Regions from separate parts of the Polaromonas sp. P2_G11 genome, predicted to be linked through region 1. Evidence: riboswitches for the same ligand, from Rfam matches in the RefSeq annotation. Region 1 holds a riboswitch; the other holds the start of a gene.

The links. A riboswitch is a leader RNA that binds a small molecule or an ion and turns the genes downstream of it on or off. The one in region 1 is predicted to bind glycine.
Region 2: it holds a riboswitch for glycine, as region 1 does, so the genes downstream of both, AC1DWQ_RS06515 (D-amino acid dehydrogenase) here and gcvT (glycine cleavage system aminomethyltransferase GcvT) in region 1, are expected to answer to the same signal.

The regions. Positions count from the first base shown of each region.
Region 1 is NZ_JBFUFE010000001.1:78,645-86,553, reverse strand. It holds gene gcvP (aminomethyl-transferring glycine dehydrogenase) at 1-353, opposite strand, end outside; gene gcvH (glycine cleavage system protein GcvH) at 412-777, opposite strand; gene gcvT (glycine cleavage system aminomethyltransferase GcvT) at 832-1,992, opposite strand; glycine riboswitch at 2,048-2,151, opposite strand; glycine riboswitch at 2,173-2,288, opposite strand; gene AC1DWQ_RS00415 (hypothetical protein) at 2,316-2,885, opposite strand; gene AC1DWQ_RS00410 (TRAP transporter large permease) at 2,958-4,235, opposite strand; gene AC1DWQ_RS00405 (TRAP transporter small permease) at 4,375-4,869, opposite strand; gene AC1DWQ_RS00400 (TRAP transporter substrate-binding protein) at 4,981-5,952, opposite strand; gene denD (D-erythronate dehydrogenase) at 6,045-7,070, opposite strand; gene AC1DWQ_RS00390 (acyltransferase family protein) at 7,379-7,909, opposite strand, start outside.
Region 2 is NZ_JBFUFE010000001.1:1,336,451-1,344,359, forward strand. It holds gene AC1DWQ_RS06490 (hypothetical protein) at 1-99, opposite strand, end outside; gene AC1DWQ_RS06495 (CaiB/BaiF CoA transferase family protein) at 788-2,020, shown strand; gene AC1DWQ_RS06500 (alpha/beta fold hydrolase) at 2,051-2,785, shown strand; gene AC1DWQ_RS06505 (thioredoxin domain-containing protein) at 2,782-3,264, shown strand; gene AC1DWQ_RS06510 (GrpB family protein) at 3,462-3,998, shown strand; glycine riboswitch at 4,195-4,316, shown strand; gene AC1DWQ_RS06515 (D-amino acid dehydrogenase) at 4,427-5,740, shown strand; gene AC1DWQ_RS06520 (OmpW/AlkL family protein) at 5,806-6,405, opposite strand; gene AC1DWQ_RS06525 (DUF1737 domain-containing protein) at 6,679-6,885, shown strand; gene AC1DWQ_RS06530 (DinB family protein) at 6,885-7,400, shown strand; gene phnD (phosphate/phosphite/phosphonate ABC transporter substrate-binding protein) at 7,697-7,909, shown strand, end outside.

The DNA of each region.
Region 1 (7,909 bases):
GGCGTGTAAGCCGTGTACCAGGCGGGGTTCTCGAGGATGTTGCGCAGGATCACGCCTGGCGTGTAGGTGCCGTAGTAGCCCTGGCCGATGAAATTCTTGAACACCTGGTTCTTGGCCGCGATGGCCTTGAGCTGCTTGAGCGCGGCAGCCTCTGTGACAGGCGCGGGGATCGCCATGGCCGTGCTGCGCGCAATCGAGCGCGGAACGATGCCTTCCACCAGCGCGCGGCGCGAAGCCGAGCCCACGATGCTGAGCATGTGTACTTCGTCGGCGTCATCGATGCCGATGTGGCGGGCGATGAATTCGGCGGGGTTTTCAAGGTCGCCCAGGGGCTTGGCGGTTTGCATCAACATGTCGGGTCCCGTGTCAGGCTTGGCAGCCAGGAGTCAGAAAAAAGAATCGGTCAGAAAATCAGGCAGCGAAAGCGGTGTAGCGGGTTTCGTCCATCAGCGCGTCAAGCTGCGTTGGGTCGGACAGCTTGACTTTGAAAAACCAGCCGGCGCCCATCGGGTCGCTGTTAGCGAGAGACGGGTCGTCTCTTAGGGCTTCGTTGATTTCGGTGACTTCGCCACTCAAGGGCATATACACGTCGGCCGCGGCCTTGACGGATTCGACAACACCGGCGGTTTCTTTCTGGGCGAAGGTGGTGCCGACAGCCGGCAGGTCCACAAACACCACATCGCCCAGCGCATCCTGCGCATGCACGGTGATGCCGACGGTGGCGACGTTGCCTTCAATCTTGACCCATTCGTGGTCTTCGGTGTATTTGACGGTCATGAGGTTCTCCAGGGGTTGAGTGGGGTGAATAAAACGGGGAGCTTGATCTGGTGCTTAACCGCGGTAGTAGCGGGCGGGAACGAAAGGCATGGCGACCACTTCCATGGGCACCGGCTTGCCGCGCACGATGGCGTTCACGCGTGTGCCTAGCGCAGCGAACTCAGGTTTGATGTAACCCATGGCGACGGGCTGGTTGATGGTGGGGCCCAACAAACCGCTGGTGACTTCGCCGATAGCCATGCCGTCGGTGCTTTGCAGTTCGGTGTGGTCGCGTACAGGAACGCGCTCCAGCGCCACCAGGCCGATACGCTTGCGGGTGAGTAGGGCGGGGTCTGCCAGTTGGGCCAGGATTTTGTCCGCACCCGGAAAGCCGCCGGCACGTGCGCCACCCGTGCGGCGGATCTTTTGCATGGCCCAGTTGAGGTTGGCCTCCACCGGCGTGGTGGTGGTGTCAATGTCGTTGCCATAGAGGCACAGGCCCGCTTCCAGCCGCAGCGAATTGCGCGCGCCCAGGCCGATGGGTTTGACTTCAGGTTGCGCGAGCAGCGCGCGTGCGAGTGCGTCAGCTTGCGAAGCAGGCACCGAGACTTCAAAGCCATCTTCACCGGTGTAGCCGCTGCGGGTGATGAAGCAGTCGCAGCCGGCCACGGTGAAGCGCCCGCCGGTCATGAACACCAGCTTTTCGACGCCTGGCGCCAGTCGCTGCAAGGCCGTGACGGCCTGCGGGCCCTGCAGTGCCATCAGAGCCATCTCGGGCATGGGGATGACTTCGCAGCGCGAACCGATTTTGGCCTGGATGTGCGCGATGTCGCCCGCCTTGCACGCACCGTTGACGATGACAAACAGGTCGCCGCCGTTCGCATAGTCACGGTTGAAGAACATCAGGTCGTCGATGATGCCGCCGTCGTCGTTCAACAGCAGGCCGTAGCGCTGCTTGCCGGCGGGCAGGTCGATCACATCAACGGGTATCAGGGATTCCAGCGCGACTGCGGCATCAGCACCCACCAGGCGTAGCTGGCCCATGTGGGACACGTCAAAAAGGCCGGCAGCCTGGCGTGTGTGGTGGTGTTCCGCCATCAGGCCCGCGGGGTACTGCACTGGCATCGAATAGCCCGCGAAAGGCACCATGCGCGCGCCAAGCTCCACATGCAGGTCATGCAGGGGCGTTTTCAACAAGGTTTCGGGGGCGGCGGAAGAGGTGGACGAATCGGACAAGGCATTCTCCAGGGGGCAAACACGGTCATGGCAAGAACTTGTTCTCAATCCATGGGCTGCCCCTGCTGTCCACTTTACCTGAGAGATTCACCCGGCGATGCAGGCTTGCTCCTTCGGTGGGCTGCCCGTGAAAGGCGGCCTCTCTCCAGTAGGGAACGCCTTGCCGCGTGGTGCGCCGCAGGGCGGTTGCCAGTCCTTTTGCCTGAGCGTTCAGTGCTACTCAAGGGGGGTGCCCCCCGGGTGCTCGTGCGCCTTCGGCGGTTTTCGCGAGGAAAACTCTCTCCTGACACCGCTGAGTGTAACGGAAGCCGCTGTCGGCTCGATCAGGCGGCCTGGTGCTGCGGCAGCAGCATGGCGATGCGCTCGCTGATGGAGTCGGCGCGCTCGTGGCCCGCGATTTTTTCGATTTCCTCGATCATTTCGCGCGAGGCGCTGAGCATGGTCTCGCGGTCTTTGGCATTGCGCAGCGCTTCGCGAAAGCGCTCGGCCATCTCCGGGTTGCGCCGGGCGAACATGCGTTCGCAGATGTCGAACAGGAACATCCGGGTTGTGGCAAGCGAGCGCTTGCCTTCAAATTGATCGGCAGAGACCTGAATGGCCTGGGTGGTTTCGGGGCTGGGAAAGTTCTGTAACTGCGCCGGCGTGAGTGTTTGGGCGGGTGCAGGCGCAGGGTTTTTTGCCGGCGCGGACGTCTTGCCGGGATGGGCTTCCAGAAAGCCGTCGCGCAAAAGGCGCAGGGCAATGGCTTCGCCGTCGCCCTCAAACAGCGGGCGGAAGTCCTGGGCCGACTTGCTGCCGTCGGCCATCAGCAGCAGGGTGCGCTCGCGCTGGCCTAGCGTTCTCACGCCGGGCTTGAGCTCGGCACGGGCACGGTCGGTTTTGTGAAGCTGCATGGATTTCATCCTGAAATGAAACCCCGAGCATGGCTGCTGAAAATGACAGCCTCGTGAATCCTGTCCGAAAAGCTATTTTGCGTAGACGAGATCCCGCAGAGCCAGCGACAGCTGCGGGACGTAAGTGATCACCATCAGGCAAGCCAGTATCACCAATACAAACGGGAGCAGGTGGGTCACGATGCGGTCCAGCGATATCCTGGCGACGGTGCAGGCTGCAAACAGGTTCACGCCGAATGGCGGCGTGATCATGCCCAGCGCAAGGTTGACCACCATCACCAGCCCGAAGTGCACCGGGTCAATGCCGAAATGCACTGCCACTGGCGCCAGGATGGGCGCCAGCACGATGATGGCTGCGCTGGTTTCAATGAACATGCCGATGATGAATAGCGCCGCGTTGACGCCCAACAGGAAGAGGGCGGGCGACTGCAGCACGGCTTCCAGCCAGTGGCCTATGGCGTCCGGCACGCCGGCCCGGGTGATCAGGAAGGCGAACAACCCGGCATTGGCGATGATGAACATGATCACGGCACTGGAGAGCACCGATTTGCGCAGGATGACGTACAGGTCGGCCAGCTTGATCTCGCGGTAGATCACGATGCCCACGACCAGCGCATAAAACACCGCCACGGCAGAGGCTTCGGTCGGCGTGAAAATTCCGCCATAAATCCCGCCCAGAATAATCACCGGCATCAGCAATGCCCAGCCCGCCTGCCAGGTCGCCTTACCAAAGCTCAGGCGGCCGTCACCGTCCTGTTTGCCCCAGCCCTTCCAGCGGCAGTACAGGTGCACGAACAGCATCAATGCGCCGCCGATTAAAAGCCCCGGGCCGAAGCCGGCAATGAAGAGTTCGCCGATCGAGACCTCGGCGCTCACGCCATAAAGAATCATGGGGATGGACGGCGGAATAATCACGCCCAGTTCTGCGCTGGTGGCCTGCAGGGCCGCAGCGTAAGCGGTAGGGTAGCCGTGCTTGATGAGTGCCGGTATCAGGATGGCGCCTATGGCGAAAGTGGTGGCCACAGAGGAGCCGGACACTGCCGCAAAAATCATGCAAGTCAGCACGCAGGTCATGGGCAGACCGCCTTGCACGCCTCCCACAATGCTTTTGGCGAATTCGACCAGCCGGCGCGAGATGCCGCCGGTTTCCATCAGGTTGCCGGCCAGGATGAAGAAGGGAATGGCGGCCAGCGGAAACTTGTTGATCGAGGAGAACATCTCCTTGACTGAAATCAGCATGTTGGCGTTGGACGCCTGGATACCGAAGATGGACGCCAGGCCGATGGAAACGGCCACGGAAACGGTGAGTGCAAAGCACAGCACCATGGTCGAGATCATTACCGCGGTCATTCTTGGCCCCCACGGTCACTCACTTTGAGCCTGCGGCCGTTCCCTGCCCCTTGCACGGGGAAAGGGTCCGCCGGCCTGCGGCCCGGCAAAGCCGGTTCCGCGGCCCCTGCTTGAACGGGGTGAAATCCATCTTGGGTTTTCATTGTGCTGTCTCCAGTTCATTGCGCTGCGTGTCAATCAGGTTGCCGATGATGCCGATCACGCAGAACATGCCGCCGATCGGCATGGCCACATAACCCCAGAACATGGAAATGGATTCAAGGCCGGCCATGGACTGCACACGCCCGCGAAGGGAATAGTCCCAGCCCCACCAGACGATGACTGCGACGAGGGCCAGAGCGGCGATGCAGACCAGCCAGTCCAGCACCCGCTGGATGCGGGGTGGGCTCCAGCGGTAGAGCACATCCACGCTGACCATGGCGCCCTGGCGGAAAGCCATGGGAATTCCCATAAAGACCATCCAGATCAGGCTGAGGCGGATCAGAATTTCACTCCACTCTGCAGGCTGCTCGAAGACAAAACGCGTCAGGATCTGGAACACACCGAGCCCCGATGCGATGACCAGCATCACGCAGGCCACCAGCATGGAGAAGCCGGTGGTCCACCGTTCAAGTTGGAGAAAAGCTTGTTTCATGGATGCGCCGATACATGAGGAGAATTGAGAATTGCAATGAAAACGCCCGCAGACCAATGGCGGCGGGCGTAAGCAGCTACAAAAAAAGTAGCAAAATAGTTGCGGTACGGTTTACTTGTAGTTCCTGATCGCGTCGATGTTGGCTTTGCCGAACTGCTTTTCAAATTCAGCGTTGACCGGCGCCAGCGTTGCCACGAACTTCGCCTTGTCGACGTTTTCGATCACGGTCATGCCTTTGCTGCGCAGCTCGGCTACACCGTTGGCATCGTCCTGGTCCACGCGGGCCCGGTTCGCCTTGGTCGCTTCCTTGGCGGCATCAACGAAGGCTGTCTTGTCGGCAGCGCTGAGCTTGTCGAAGGCCGCTTTGTTCATCAAGAAAATGCAAGGTGAGTAAACGTGGCCGGTCAGTGAAAGGTGCTTTTGCACCTGGTCGAACTTGGCGGACATGATCACAGACAGGGGATTTTCCTGGCCGTCGACCGTGCCTTGCTGCAGCGCCGTGAATACTTCGGGAAAAGCCATGGGCGTGGTGATGATGCCCAGGCCTTTGTACGCAGCGATATGCACCGGATTTTCCATGGTGCGCATCTTCAGTCCCTTCAGGTCCTCCGGAACTTTCACGTCCCGCTTGCTGTTGGTCATGTGCCGAAAACCGTTTTCGGCCCAGGCCAGCGCCTTGAAGCCCTTGGCATCGAATTTGGTCAGGAGATTCTGGCCGATAGGGCCGTCCAGCACGGCGCGCGCGTGCGCCTTGTCCCGGAACAGGAAGGGAACGTCGAGGATCTTGGTCTCGGGGACAAAATTGGGTACGGGGCCGGTGGAGGAGAAGGCCAGCTCCTGGGTGCCCAGCTGCACGGCCTCGATGGATTCGCGTTCGCCGCCCAGGGCCCCGTTGTAGAAGGTCTGGACTTTGTAGCGGCCTGCTGTGCGTTTCTCGACTTCTTTGGCAAAAGTGTCGATGGCAATGCCCTGATGCGAATTCTGGGCCGTGGAAATGCTGATTTTCATGGTGGTCTGTGCATTTGCAGACGCCATGAATCCCGCTGCGAGCGTCATACCGATAATCAGTTTTGAAAGCTTCATGTTGTTTGTCTCCGTTGAGTGATCGGGCCGGGAATTTTGTGGACGACTGGGGCCGGTTCTGCATCAGGATTTTCCGACCATAAGCACACGCATTATTGCCGCGATGCATCTGCGGTCGTGCGCGGGTTTTCGCTTAAGTACGCCGCGATGATGCTTTCAAAATCACTGTCAGGCAGCAGGCCCAGCGACCGCGCGCGTGCTGCGTCGATATCGGCGGGCCAGTTGCCCACGATTCTTGCGATGACAGGGTCGTACACCCAGTCGATCAGTCCCGCCGCATCTTTGCCGGCCACCCGGGCCAACGCCTGCGCCATTTCACCGACCGTTGTCTTGAGGGCCGGCAGGTTGACGGCTGTGCGGGCGCCCCATTCGGTGTCGGTAGCCTCTGAAGCACGAATCAATCCCTCCACCGTACGTCCGGGCGACGCAAGAGCCACGGCCGTTTCGGGAGGAACAGGGCACTGTGCCCTCGTTCCCGCAAGGGGTTCCCGAATAATGCCGCTGAGAAAGCTCGATGCCGCACCGTTGGGTTTTCCGGGCCGCACGCTCACCGTCATCAGACGCACATTGCGCCCGCGTATGAAGCCCTTGCGCGCGTAATCAGCCACCAGTTGTTCACCGATAAATTTCTGGATGCCGTAGCTGTTCTGCGGTGTGGGCAGCGTTCTGTCATCGATGACCGCCGGGAGTGGTTGCTCGGGTGAATTGCCAAACACTGCAAGCGAACTGGCGAATACGACGGTGGGCGATGTATTCAGGGCACGGCACGCCTGCAGCAGCGCACGCGTAGCATCGACATTGCTGCGCATGCCAAGGTCGAAATCCGCTTCGCATTCACCGCTGACTGCCGCCGCCAGATGGAATATCAGCGTGTCTTTTTCTGTCACCACGAGTGCTTGCGGATGACCGTCTTCCAGCAGCCGGCTCAGATCGCCGGTGATGGTTCGAATGCGGTTGTCCGCGGCCAGCGCGGCCGGCGGCGCCACCCTGTCAACCAGTGTCACTGTCCGGATGGTTTGCGGTGCGCTGCCCGCAAGAGCCAATTGCCCCGCGTCCAGAAGTTGCCGGGCCAGCCTGGCCCCGAGAAATCCGGCGCCGCCGGTGATGACGATATTCATGGGTATGTTGTCTCTATCTTTTTGTTGGTTACTCGCCGGCATGCCCGCGCCGGTCCGATTGCCTGCGGTACGTGAGGCAGTTTAGTTCGAAAGAGGAGTCGTTCCATGCAGCCGCCAGATGGTGCTGATTTGGAAGATGCTCGGAGAAAAGTATCGTGCAACTCCGGCGGCACGGCTTCTGCTCCGACGTTCGAGCCGTTCAGGATTCGCCGCGGCGGCAGAGTCACTGATTGGGGCGCCAGGACGCCGCCAGTGATGAGCGGCTTGGCGCCCGAATGAAATGGGCCGCTGGCTCGAGCCCCGATCCTTCAGGCTGCTACCACGGGCTTCGGATTGGTTTTCGGCTTGCCCGGCACAGTTCCCAGCAGCCACAGATTCAGGCCTGCGTGCCGGCTGATAAGCAGCGCGGATACGACGGGGCCAGCAATCCCGGCGGCGAGTCCCAGCGTCATCAGGACATAGGTGTCCGTGATACCCAATTTCCTGAAGGCGATACGGCTCGCTGCCGTAAAAAAAACATGCAGCAGGTAAATCGCAAATGAGAAGGATCCAATGTAGGCCAGGGGCGCGAAACTCCAGCCACTCCGCAAAAGAAGAAAGGCGCTTGAGACGCCGAGCGCCAGTGCGGCCACAGAACTTCCCTGCTCGGAAAATTGCGGAAAAAGCATGGCCCCGGTAGCGGCGCAAATAAATACGGCCGCCGCCACAAGCCGGGCCGTTGGCGTCCCGATGTCAAATCGTTTGCAGGCAAGCCCGGCCAGGAAAAAAGGCAGAAGGTAAACAGCGCCGCGGGCGGCGAAATAGTTGGGTGGGCTGAAGTAGTCAAACAGCACCGCGCT
Region 2 (7,909 bases), 1.3 Mb from region 1:
GGCCAACGCAACCTGAGAATTGTTGTTGTTTGGCGCAAGGATCCTCCACCCGAATCGTAAAACTCGGAGCCGACACGTCACACATCCTTTGTTAAACATGGCAGTTAGTCCTTTCGCTTTTTACGCAGCGCCGAGCCGAAACCGCGGAAAGGGGAATCCTTTCGTTCAGGAATTGGCTGCGGAGATGGATGAGGACGCGGATCAGGATTCGGATTTCGGCCGATTGCAGATATCGATGACATGGTCTCTCCTTTTTAGCGTCGCGAGTTCTTCTTTGCTGAGCCGAATCCGCGAAATGGCGTTTCGGTTGTCGGCCGGTTATTTGGTGTCGGCGGTGAATGCGGAGGCGGAGGCGGAGGCGGAGGCGGAGGCGGAGGCGGAGGCGAGGGGGATTGGGTCGCGTCAGTCATCGTGAACTCCTATGTAAACATCGTTGCAGTGGTGCTGTTGCCGCAATAATTAAACGTCGATTGCCACTGCCTGTCATCCTCTAGATAGATGTCTAAAACACCCATCGCGGGCAATGCATTCCGGGTTGGTCAGTCACGGCTGAGGTCATCCTCCAATCGGAGGAGCTGTCAGGCAAGTCTTTGCCATACAAGACATATCGATTGATTCAGGCTGCAGTACGACGCTGGCCGACAGCCCTCATCCCAACCTTCTCCCAGAGGGAGAAGGAGTAACAGCCAAAGTCCTGAACGGACACCGACCAGCCTGTTTTCCTCCCGCGCTCCCTGGGAAATGGCGGCGCGATGGCTAGCAGCCTTCATGAGGGCAAAATGCCCCCATGAACTCCCTATCCGGCATCCGCATCCTCGACCTCTCCCGCGTACTCGCAGGCCCCTGGTGTACCCAGACACTCGCCGACCTCGGCGCCGACGTCATCAAGATTGAACGGCCCGGCACGGGTGACGACACGCGGACCTGGGGGCCGCCGTTTTTGAAGGATGCGCAGGGAGCGGATACCGAAGCCGCTTATTACCTGGGCACGAATCGCAACAAGCGCTCCGTCACCTGCGACATTGCCCAACCCGCAGGCCAGGCACTGGTGCGTGAGCTGGCGGCGCATTGCGATGTGTTTGTCGAGAACTTCAAGGTGGGCGACATGGCGCGCTATGGGCTGGACTATGCGTCGCTGAAAGCGATCAACCCGCGCCTGGTTTACTGCTCTGTCACCGGGTTCGGCCAGACGGGGCCTTATGCCGACCGTGCCGGCTATGACTACGCGATCCAGGGCATGGGCGGTCTGATGAGTGTGACGGGTGAGCGTGACGACCTGGGCGGCGGGCCGCAGAAGGTGGGCGTGGCGGTGGCGGATTTGATGACGGGGATGTATGCGACGGTGGCGATTCTTGCTGCGTTGCGCCATGCCGAGAAAACCGGTGAGGGCCAGCAGGTGGACATGGCACTGCTGGACACGCAAGTGGCGATGTTGGCCAACCTGGGCGCCAACTACCTGGTCAGCGGCAAGGCGCCGGGCCGTGCGGGCAATGCGCACCAGAACATCGTGCCTTACCAGGTGTTTGAAGTGGCCCCGGCCGCGGATGGCAGCAAAGATCACTTGATCCTCGCGGTGGGCAATGACTCGCAGTATGCGAAGTTCTGCGCGGTGGCCAACATTCCGGAGCTGGCCACCAACCCGCTCTTTGCCAAGAACCGCGACCGCGTGTTGAACCGCGGCCAGCTGGTGCCGATCCTGGAAGCGGTGATGAAAACGCGCAGCAAGGCCGACTGGCTGGGCGCGCTGGAAGCGGCCAAGGTGCCGTGCGGTGCCATCAACAGCCTGGCTGAGGTGTTTGCCGACCCGCAGATCGAGGCGCGCAAAATGGTCACCGAGTGGCAGCACCCGGTGAAAGATGACTTGAAGCTGGTCTCCAGCCCGATGCGCCTGAGCGCGACGCCGGTGCGCACCGACCTGCCGCCGCCGCTGCTGGGCCAGCACACCGAAGAGGTGCTGCGCGGCGTGCTGAACTATTCAGACGCCAAGCTGTCTGAACTGAAGGGTGGCAAAACCATTTGATGCAGCAACCTTCCACAAAGAGGTGACTCGATGAAACACAATTTTGTTCTGGTGCACGGCGCGTGGCATGGCGGCTGGTGCTGGCGGCGCGTGGCGCAGGCACTGCAGCTGGACCACCACAAGGTGTTCACGCCGACACTGACCGGCCTGGGCGAGCGCGCCCATTTGCTCTCACCCACGATCAACCTGGACACGCACATCAACGACGTGATCAACCTGATCGAAGCGGAAGAGCTGCACGAGGTGACGCTCGCGGTGCATTCCTATGCCGGCATGATCGGCACGGCCGTCACTGACCGCATGCCCGACCGCATCAAGCACCTGGTGTATGTGGATGCGGTGGTGCCCAAGCCCGGCGAGAGCTGGAGCAGCACGCAGGCCAGCGCCACGCAGCAGCAGCGCATGGCGGCGGCGCAAGCTTCACCCAGCTTCAGCTTTCCGGCGCCCGACCCGGAGGTGTTCGGCCTGCACGATGCCGACCGTGAATGGGTCAAGCGCCGACAGACGCCGCACCCCGGCAATACCTACCAGGCACCGCTGGACTTTGACGTGAAGCGCGTGGCCGCTGTGCCGCGCACCTTTGTCAGCTGCACGCAGCCGGCACTGGCCACGATTGAGCCGAGCCGGCTGCGCGTGAAGGACGCCAAGTTCTGGGACGGTGCATGGCTGCCGAATTCGCGCGTGGTGGAGATCAAGACCGGCCATGACCCCATGATCAGCGAACCGGCTGCGCTGACGAAGATTTTGCTGGAAAGCGCTGAATGACCCTGGTGAGCCGCCGCCAGTTCACTGCCGTGCTGGCAGCCGGGCTGGCCGTGCCCCAGCTCGCGCTGGCCAAAGACACGGCCCTGCCTGTGCCGGCCTCTTTGCCGGCGGCCGCTGGAATCGCCTTCGCCAAAAATGAACCACTGGTGCTGTTGGTCAGCCTGCCCGGCTGCCCCTTCTGCGAACTGGTGCGGCGCAACTACCTGTTGCCGGGGCAACGCGATGGCAGCCTGCACGCCTGGCAGCTCAACATCAGCGACCGCGCGACACCGCTGACCGGCTTTGACGGCCAGGTGACGACGGCCGCCGCCCAGGTTGCGGCATGGAAGGCCGGCTTCACCCCCACGGTGCTGTTTCTGGGCCCGGCCGGGCAAGACCTGGCGGAACGGCTGGTCGGCCTGGCGTCTGTCGACTTTTATGGTGCCTATCTGGAAGAGCGGCTGGCACAGGCGCGCAAAGCTGTGCTGGCGCTCAGGTGAATGAAATGCAGACCGCCCCATTCGCAGCCGTGGGGATTTCTGGTTGCTATTGTTTTAATAGCTGCTCGCGCAATTACTGATTGGGCAAATGGCCTTTTTTATGCTTAAAACCGCCTTAAAAATGACCCCGCAAAGGATTCTGGCGTGTCGCACAGCGTTTTTTGCCCCTGCACAACAACCTGCCAGCCGTCACGCGCATGACTGACCAGGAATCGCTGCTTGCCGCTATCCACGAGGAAGTGGTCTTGCAGGCCTACAACCCGGCCTGGCCCCAGCAGTTTGTGGCTGAGCGGGACCGCCTGCTTGCGCTCTCCCCCCAGCTGCCGGCCCGCCTGATCGACATCCAGCACATCGGCAGCACGGCCGTGCCCGGCCTGGCGGCCAAACCGGTGATTGACATGCTGGCCGGTGTGGAATCAATCGCGGCGGCTGAAGCGCTTCTGGCGCCGCTGTGCGCCAACGGCTACACGACCTCCGCTGAATTCAATGCCTCGCTGTCTGACCGCAAATGGCTGATGCGCTGGGCAGAGGGGCGGCGCACGCATCACCTGCACCTGGTGGTGCACGGCGGCGAGGTGTGGGCGCAGCGCCTGCGTTTTCGCGACGCCCTGCGTTCGGACCCGGCGCTGGCGGCGCGCTATGCCGCGCTCAAGGCGGAACTGGCGGCCAGGCACCCGGGTGACCGCGAGGCCTATACCGATGCCAAAGCCGCGTTTGTGAACGCGGCCAGCTAAGGCTGAGCCGCCCTGCTTCCTACTATTAAGCCGCTGAATCAACCCGCTAGACCTGTACTGAACGCCCTATTCACGCTTGGCAAAACAGGCTTCGGTGGTAAATTCAAACCCGTTCAAGCAGGAGAGCGCTGCCCCACAAGGCAGCCACCGAAGGCGCAAACTTCCATAATCGCTCAGGTCCCGTACTGCCCGGAACACACAGCCGTCTGGAGAGACGCCGCACGCAAGGTGCAGCGCACCGAAGGAGCAAAGCCGAAGCTTGTCATCGACATCAAAGCAGCGGCTGAATCTCTCAGGTAACAAGGACAGTGGAAGCGGCCGCAAGCATGTGATGGCTTGGCGGTTGCCACGTTTCTTTTTGATTCAAGCACCCCAAGGCATTGCACTTGCGCAACTGCAATGTTCTGCTTGAATGAAAAGGAATCGTCATGAAAGTCATGGTTTTGGGAGCTGGTGTCACGGGTATCACCACGGCCTGGTATTTGGCGCAACGCGGCCATGAAGTAACGGTGGTGGAGCGCCGCAACGCGGCCGCGATGGAAACCAGTTTTGCCAACGGCGGGCAAATATCGGTGAGCCATGCGGAACCCTGGGCCAACCCGGGCGCGCCGCTCAAGGTCTTGCAATGGCTGGCGCGTGAAGATGCGCCTCTGCTCTTCAGGCTGCGCGCCGATGTGAACCAGTGGCTGTGGGGGCTGGAGTTTTTGCGCAACTGCACGCCCGCGCGTACGGCACAAAACATCAAGCAGATCGTGAACCTGGGCATGTACAGCCGCGGCGCGCTGCAAAAACTGCGCGCCGAGCTGGGCCTGCTGTACAACGCGCAGACCAAGGGCATCCTGCACTTCTATACCAGCCAGGCCGAGTACGACGCGGCGCAGGAGCCCGCACGCATCATGCGCGAGCACGGCTGCGAGCTCGACATGAAGACGGCCGACGAATGTGTGGCGATTGAGCCCGCACTGGCGCAATGCCGCGGCAGCATCGTGGGCGGCAGCATGACACCCAGCGATGAATCGGGTGACGCCCGCGCTTTTACCGCCGCGCTGGCTGCGCGTTGCGAGCAGGCCGGTGTGAAATTTTTGTACAACACCACGGTGCTGGGCCTGGACGCCGCGCAGGGGCAGCTCAATGGCGTGCAGGTGGCGATGGGCAGCGGCGAGGCCGGCGGCAAGGTCGAGATGCTGAAAGCCGATGCGTATGTGATGTGCCTGGGCGCCTTCAGCGCGCAGTGGGCCAAGGTGCTGGGGCAAAGCCTGCGCATCTACCCGGCCAAGGGTTACTCGGTCACGCTGCCAGTGATCAACGAAGCCGCTTCCTATCAGGTCAGCCTGACGGATGACGAATACAAGCTGGTGTTCTCGCGCTTTGGCAACCGCTTGCGCATTGCCGGCACGGCCGAGCTTAATGGCTACAACACCGAGCTGAACCTGGTGCGCTGCAACGCCATCGTGCGCCGTGTAAAACAACTCTTTCCCGACATGACGGACGGCGAAGGCGCGCAGTTCTGGACGGGCCTGCGGCCGGCCACACCGAGCAATGTGCCTTACATCGGCAAAAGCAAGGCCTCCAATGTCTTCCTCAACACGGGCCACGGCACGCTGGGCTGGACGCATGCCTGCGGCTCGGGCGCGGCGATTGCGGACATCGTGAGCGGGCGCGTGCCGGAAGTCGACTTTGCATTTACGGGGATGGCGGCGCCGGGGCGTGTGATGGCGTTGCCGGGGATGGCAAAGGCCTGAACCCGCGCCGCCGCAAGCGCCCGCGAGAAGAGACGCGCAAGTTTGGGCGTCTCACCCTTTTCTGCTCAAAACCGCCAGCCAAGCCCCACACCCAACAACATCGGGTCGGCCTTGAACGTGCCGATGTTGGCGCCGCCCGCGGACACGTCGGTGCGGATGTAGACCTTCTTCAGGTCGAAGTTCAGGGACAGCTGCTTGCCGAGGGGAATGTCCACGCCGACCTGCAGCGCCGGGCCCCAGCTGCTGCGTTTGATGTCCACGCCAGCCGGCAGGCTGACCGCACTGAAGCGGGTGTAGTTGACGCCCGCGCCGACATAGGGCTTGAAGGCGCCCGCACCCAGCGAGTCGAAGTGGTATTGCGCCATCAGCGTGGGCGGCAGGTGCTTGAAGCTGCCGATGGCGGTGCCGCGGGACGACAGCGTGTGCTTTTGCGGAACCGTCAGCACCAGCTCGACTGCGAAGTTGGGGTTGAGGAAATAGCTGATGTCGAACTCCGGCATCCACTTGTTGTTGATGGCCAGCCCGAGGCCGGTGCTGTCACCGTTGGCGCTGTCCAGGTGGACGGCGCGCGCTCGGACCAGCCAGGGGCCTTCAGCGGTTTGGGCAAAAGCGGCACCCGACAAAAGGGTGCAGAGGGCAGCGGCGGCAATGATTTGCTTTTTCATGGGTAAGTAACAGAAGAGACGGGAACATTCCCGTCATTGATTGGAGCCGTACGGCCCGTTGGGCGGCTTGATCTGGCGCAAATGCGGCCCAGCCGTCAACGCAATCAGCGCAAACCTTGCGGCAGCTCAAATAGGGGTAGCGCCTTCGGTGGCTGGCGGGCGCCCGGATCCTGCGTGTCGGCGCGCACTACCTCCGCGGTCACGACCAACAACACCTGCAGCATCTGCACGGACACGGTAATATCGCCCTCCGTTCATCAGCCGCTTGCCGCCATGACATCACCCGCCACCACGCCCCCCGACGGTCTTCCCACCTACAGGCTCCTTACCGGCCCGGATGACGCGAGCTTTTGCCGCCGGGTGAGTGAGGTGCTTGCCATGGGTTACGAGCTTTACGGCTCGCCGGCGGCGACCTTCAATGGCGAGAACGTGATCGTGGCGCAGGCGGTGCTGTGGCCTTCGCTGCGCAAGGCCGGCTGATGAGCCCTGCGCTGCCCCTGAACCCCGCAACGCTCCAGGCCATGGCGGATTTTCCGCGCCAGCTGGAGCAGTTCTACGACGCGATTCCTGAAAGCCACAAGCGCTGGACGCCGCCGTCGTGGGAAGGCATTCCGAGCGAAAACTTCACGGCCCTCGCGCAGATCTGCCACATCAGGGACATCGAGATTGACGGCTATCACGTGCGGTTTCAGCGCACCTTGTCAGAGGCCAGCCCCGTGCTGGAATCACTGGACGGCTACGTGCTGGAAAAGCAACGCGACTACGCGGCCGCTGATGCGCAAGAGGCCATCGCGGCGTTTCGGGCAGCGCGCACCCGGACGATGGCCATGCTGTCGGGCATCACGCCCGGGCAACTTGGCCGTACGGCGGAATTCGAAGGTTACGGCGCACTCACGTTGCGCAGCCTGGTGCATTACCTGTGCAGCCACGACCAGCAGCACCTGGCCGGGCTGCAATGGCTGCTCGGCAAAATCGACGCCTCGCTCGCCGCTTGAGGCGTCCGCCGCCCCCCCCCCCCCGCCGCACAGCACGCGCGTATCCTGAGGCGCAGTATTCGCCGCCGCCCAGGCGCTTACAGGTTGCCAGCGCCATCTTTTCAATGAAAAAACAACAGCCTCTGACGCAGATACGCTGATTTATGTCACGAAGGTATTCATTCGAATGTAACAAAAAGTTCGTTTTGATGCACCGTCATGCACACTGATTGGGCTGGGAACGCGGTTTGTGCGGCCAAGGGCACACAAACCGGCATTCCTGCGTATCGGTTTCATAGACAACTGGAGTGATCAAGATGAAGTTTTATCTGCGCCATGCCGCAATATTGGCCAGCGCCGCTTGCGCCCTGGGTTCAGCAACAGCCCAGACCGACGAGGCAAAGCCTGCACGCAAGGCGAAAGCTGCGGCTGCTACCCCCGCGCCCGAAAAATATTCCGGCCCACGCGAAAAAATGGTCGTGGCCATGCCCAAGACCTATGGCAAGAGCGAAACCATGGCCTTGTGGGGC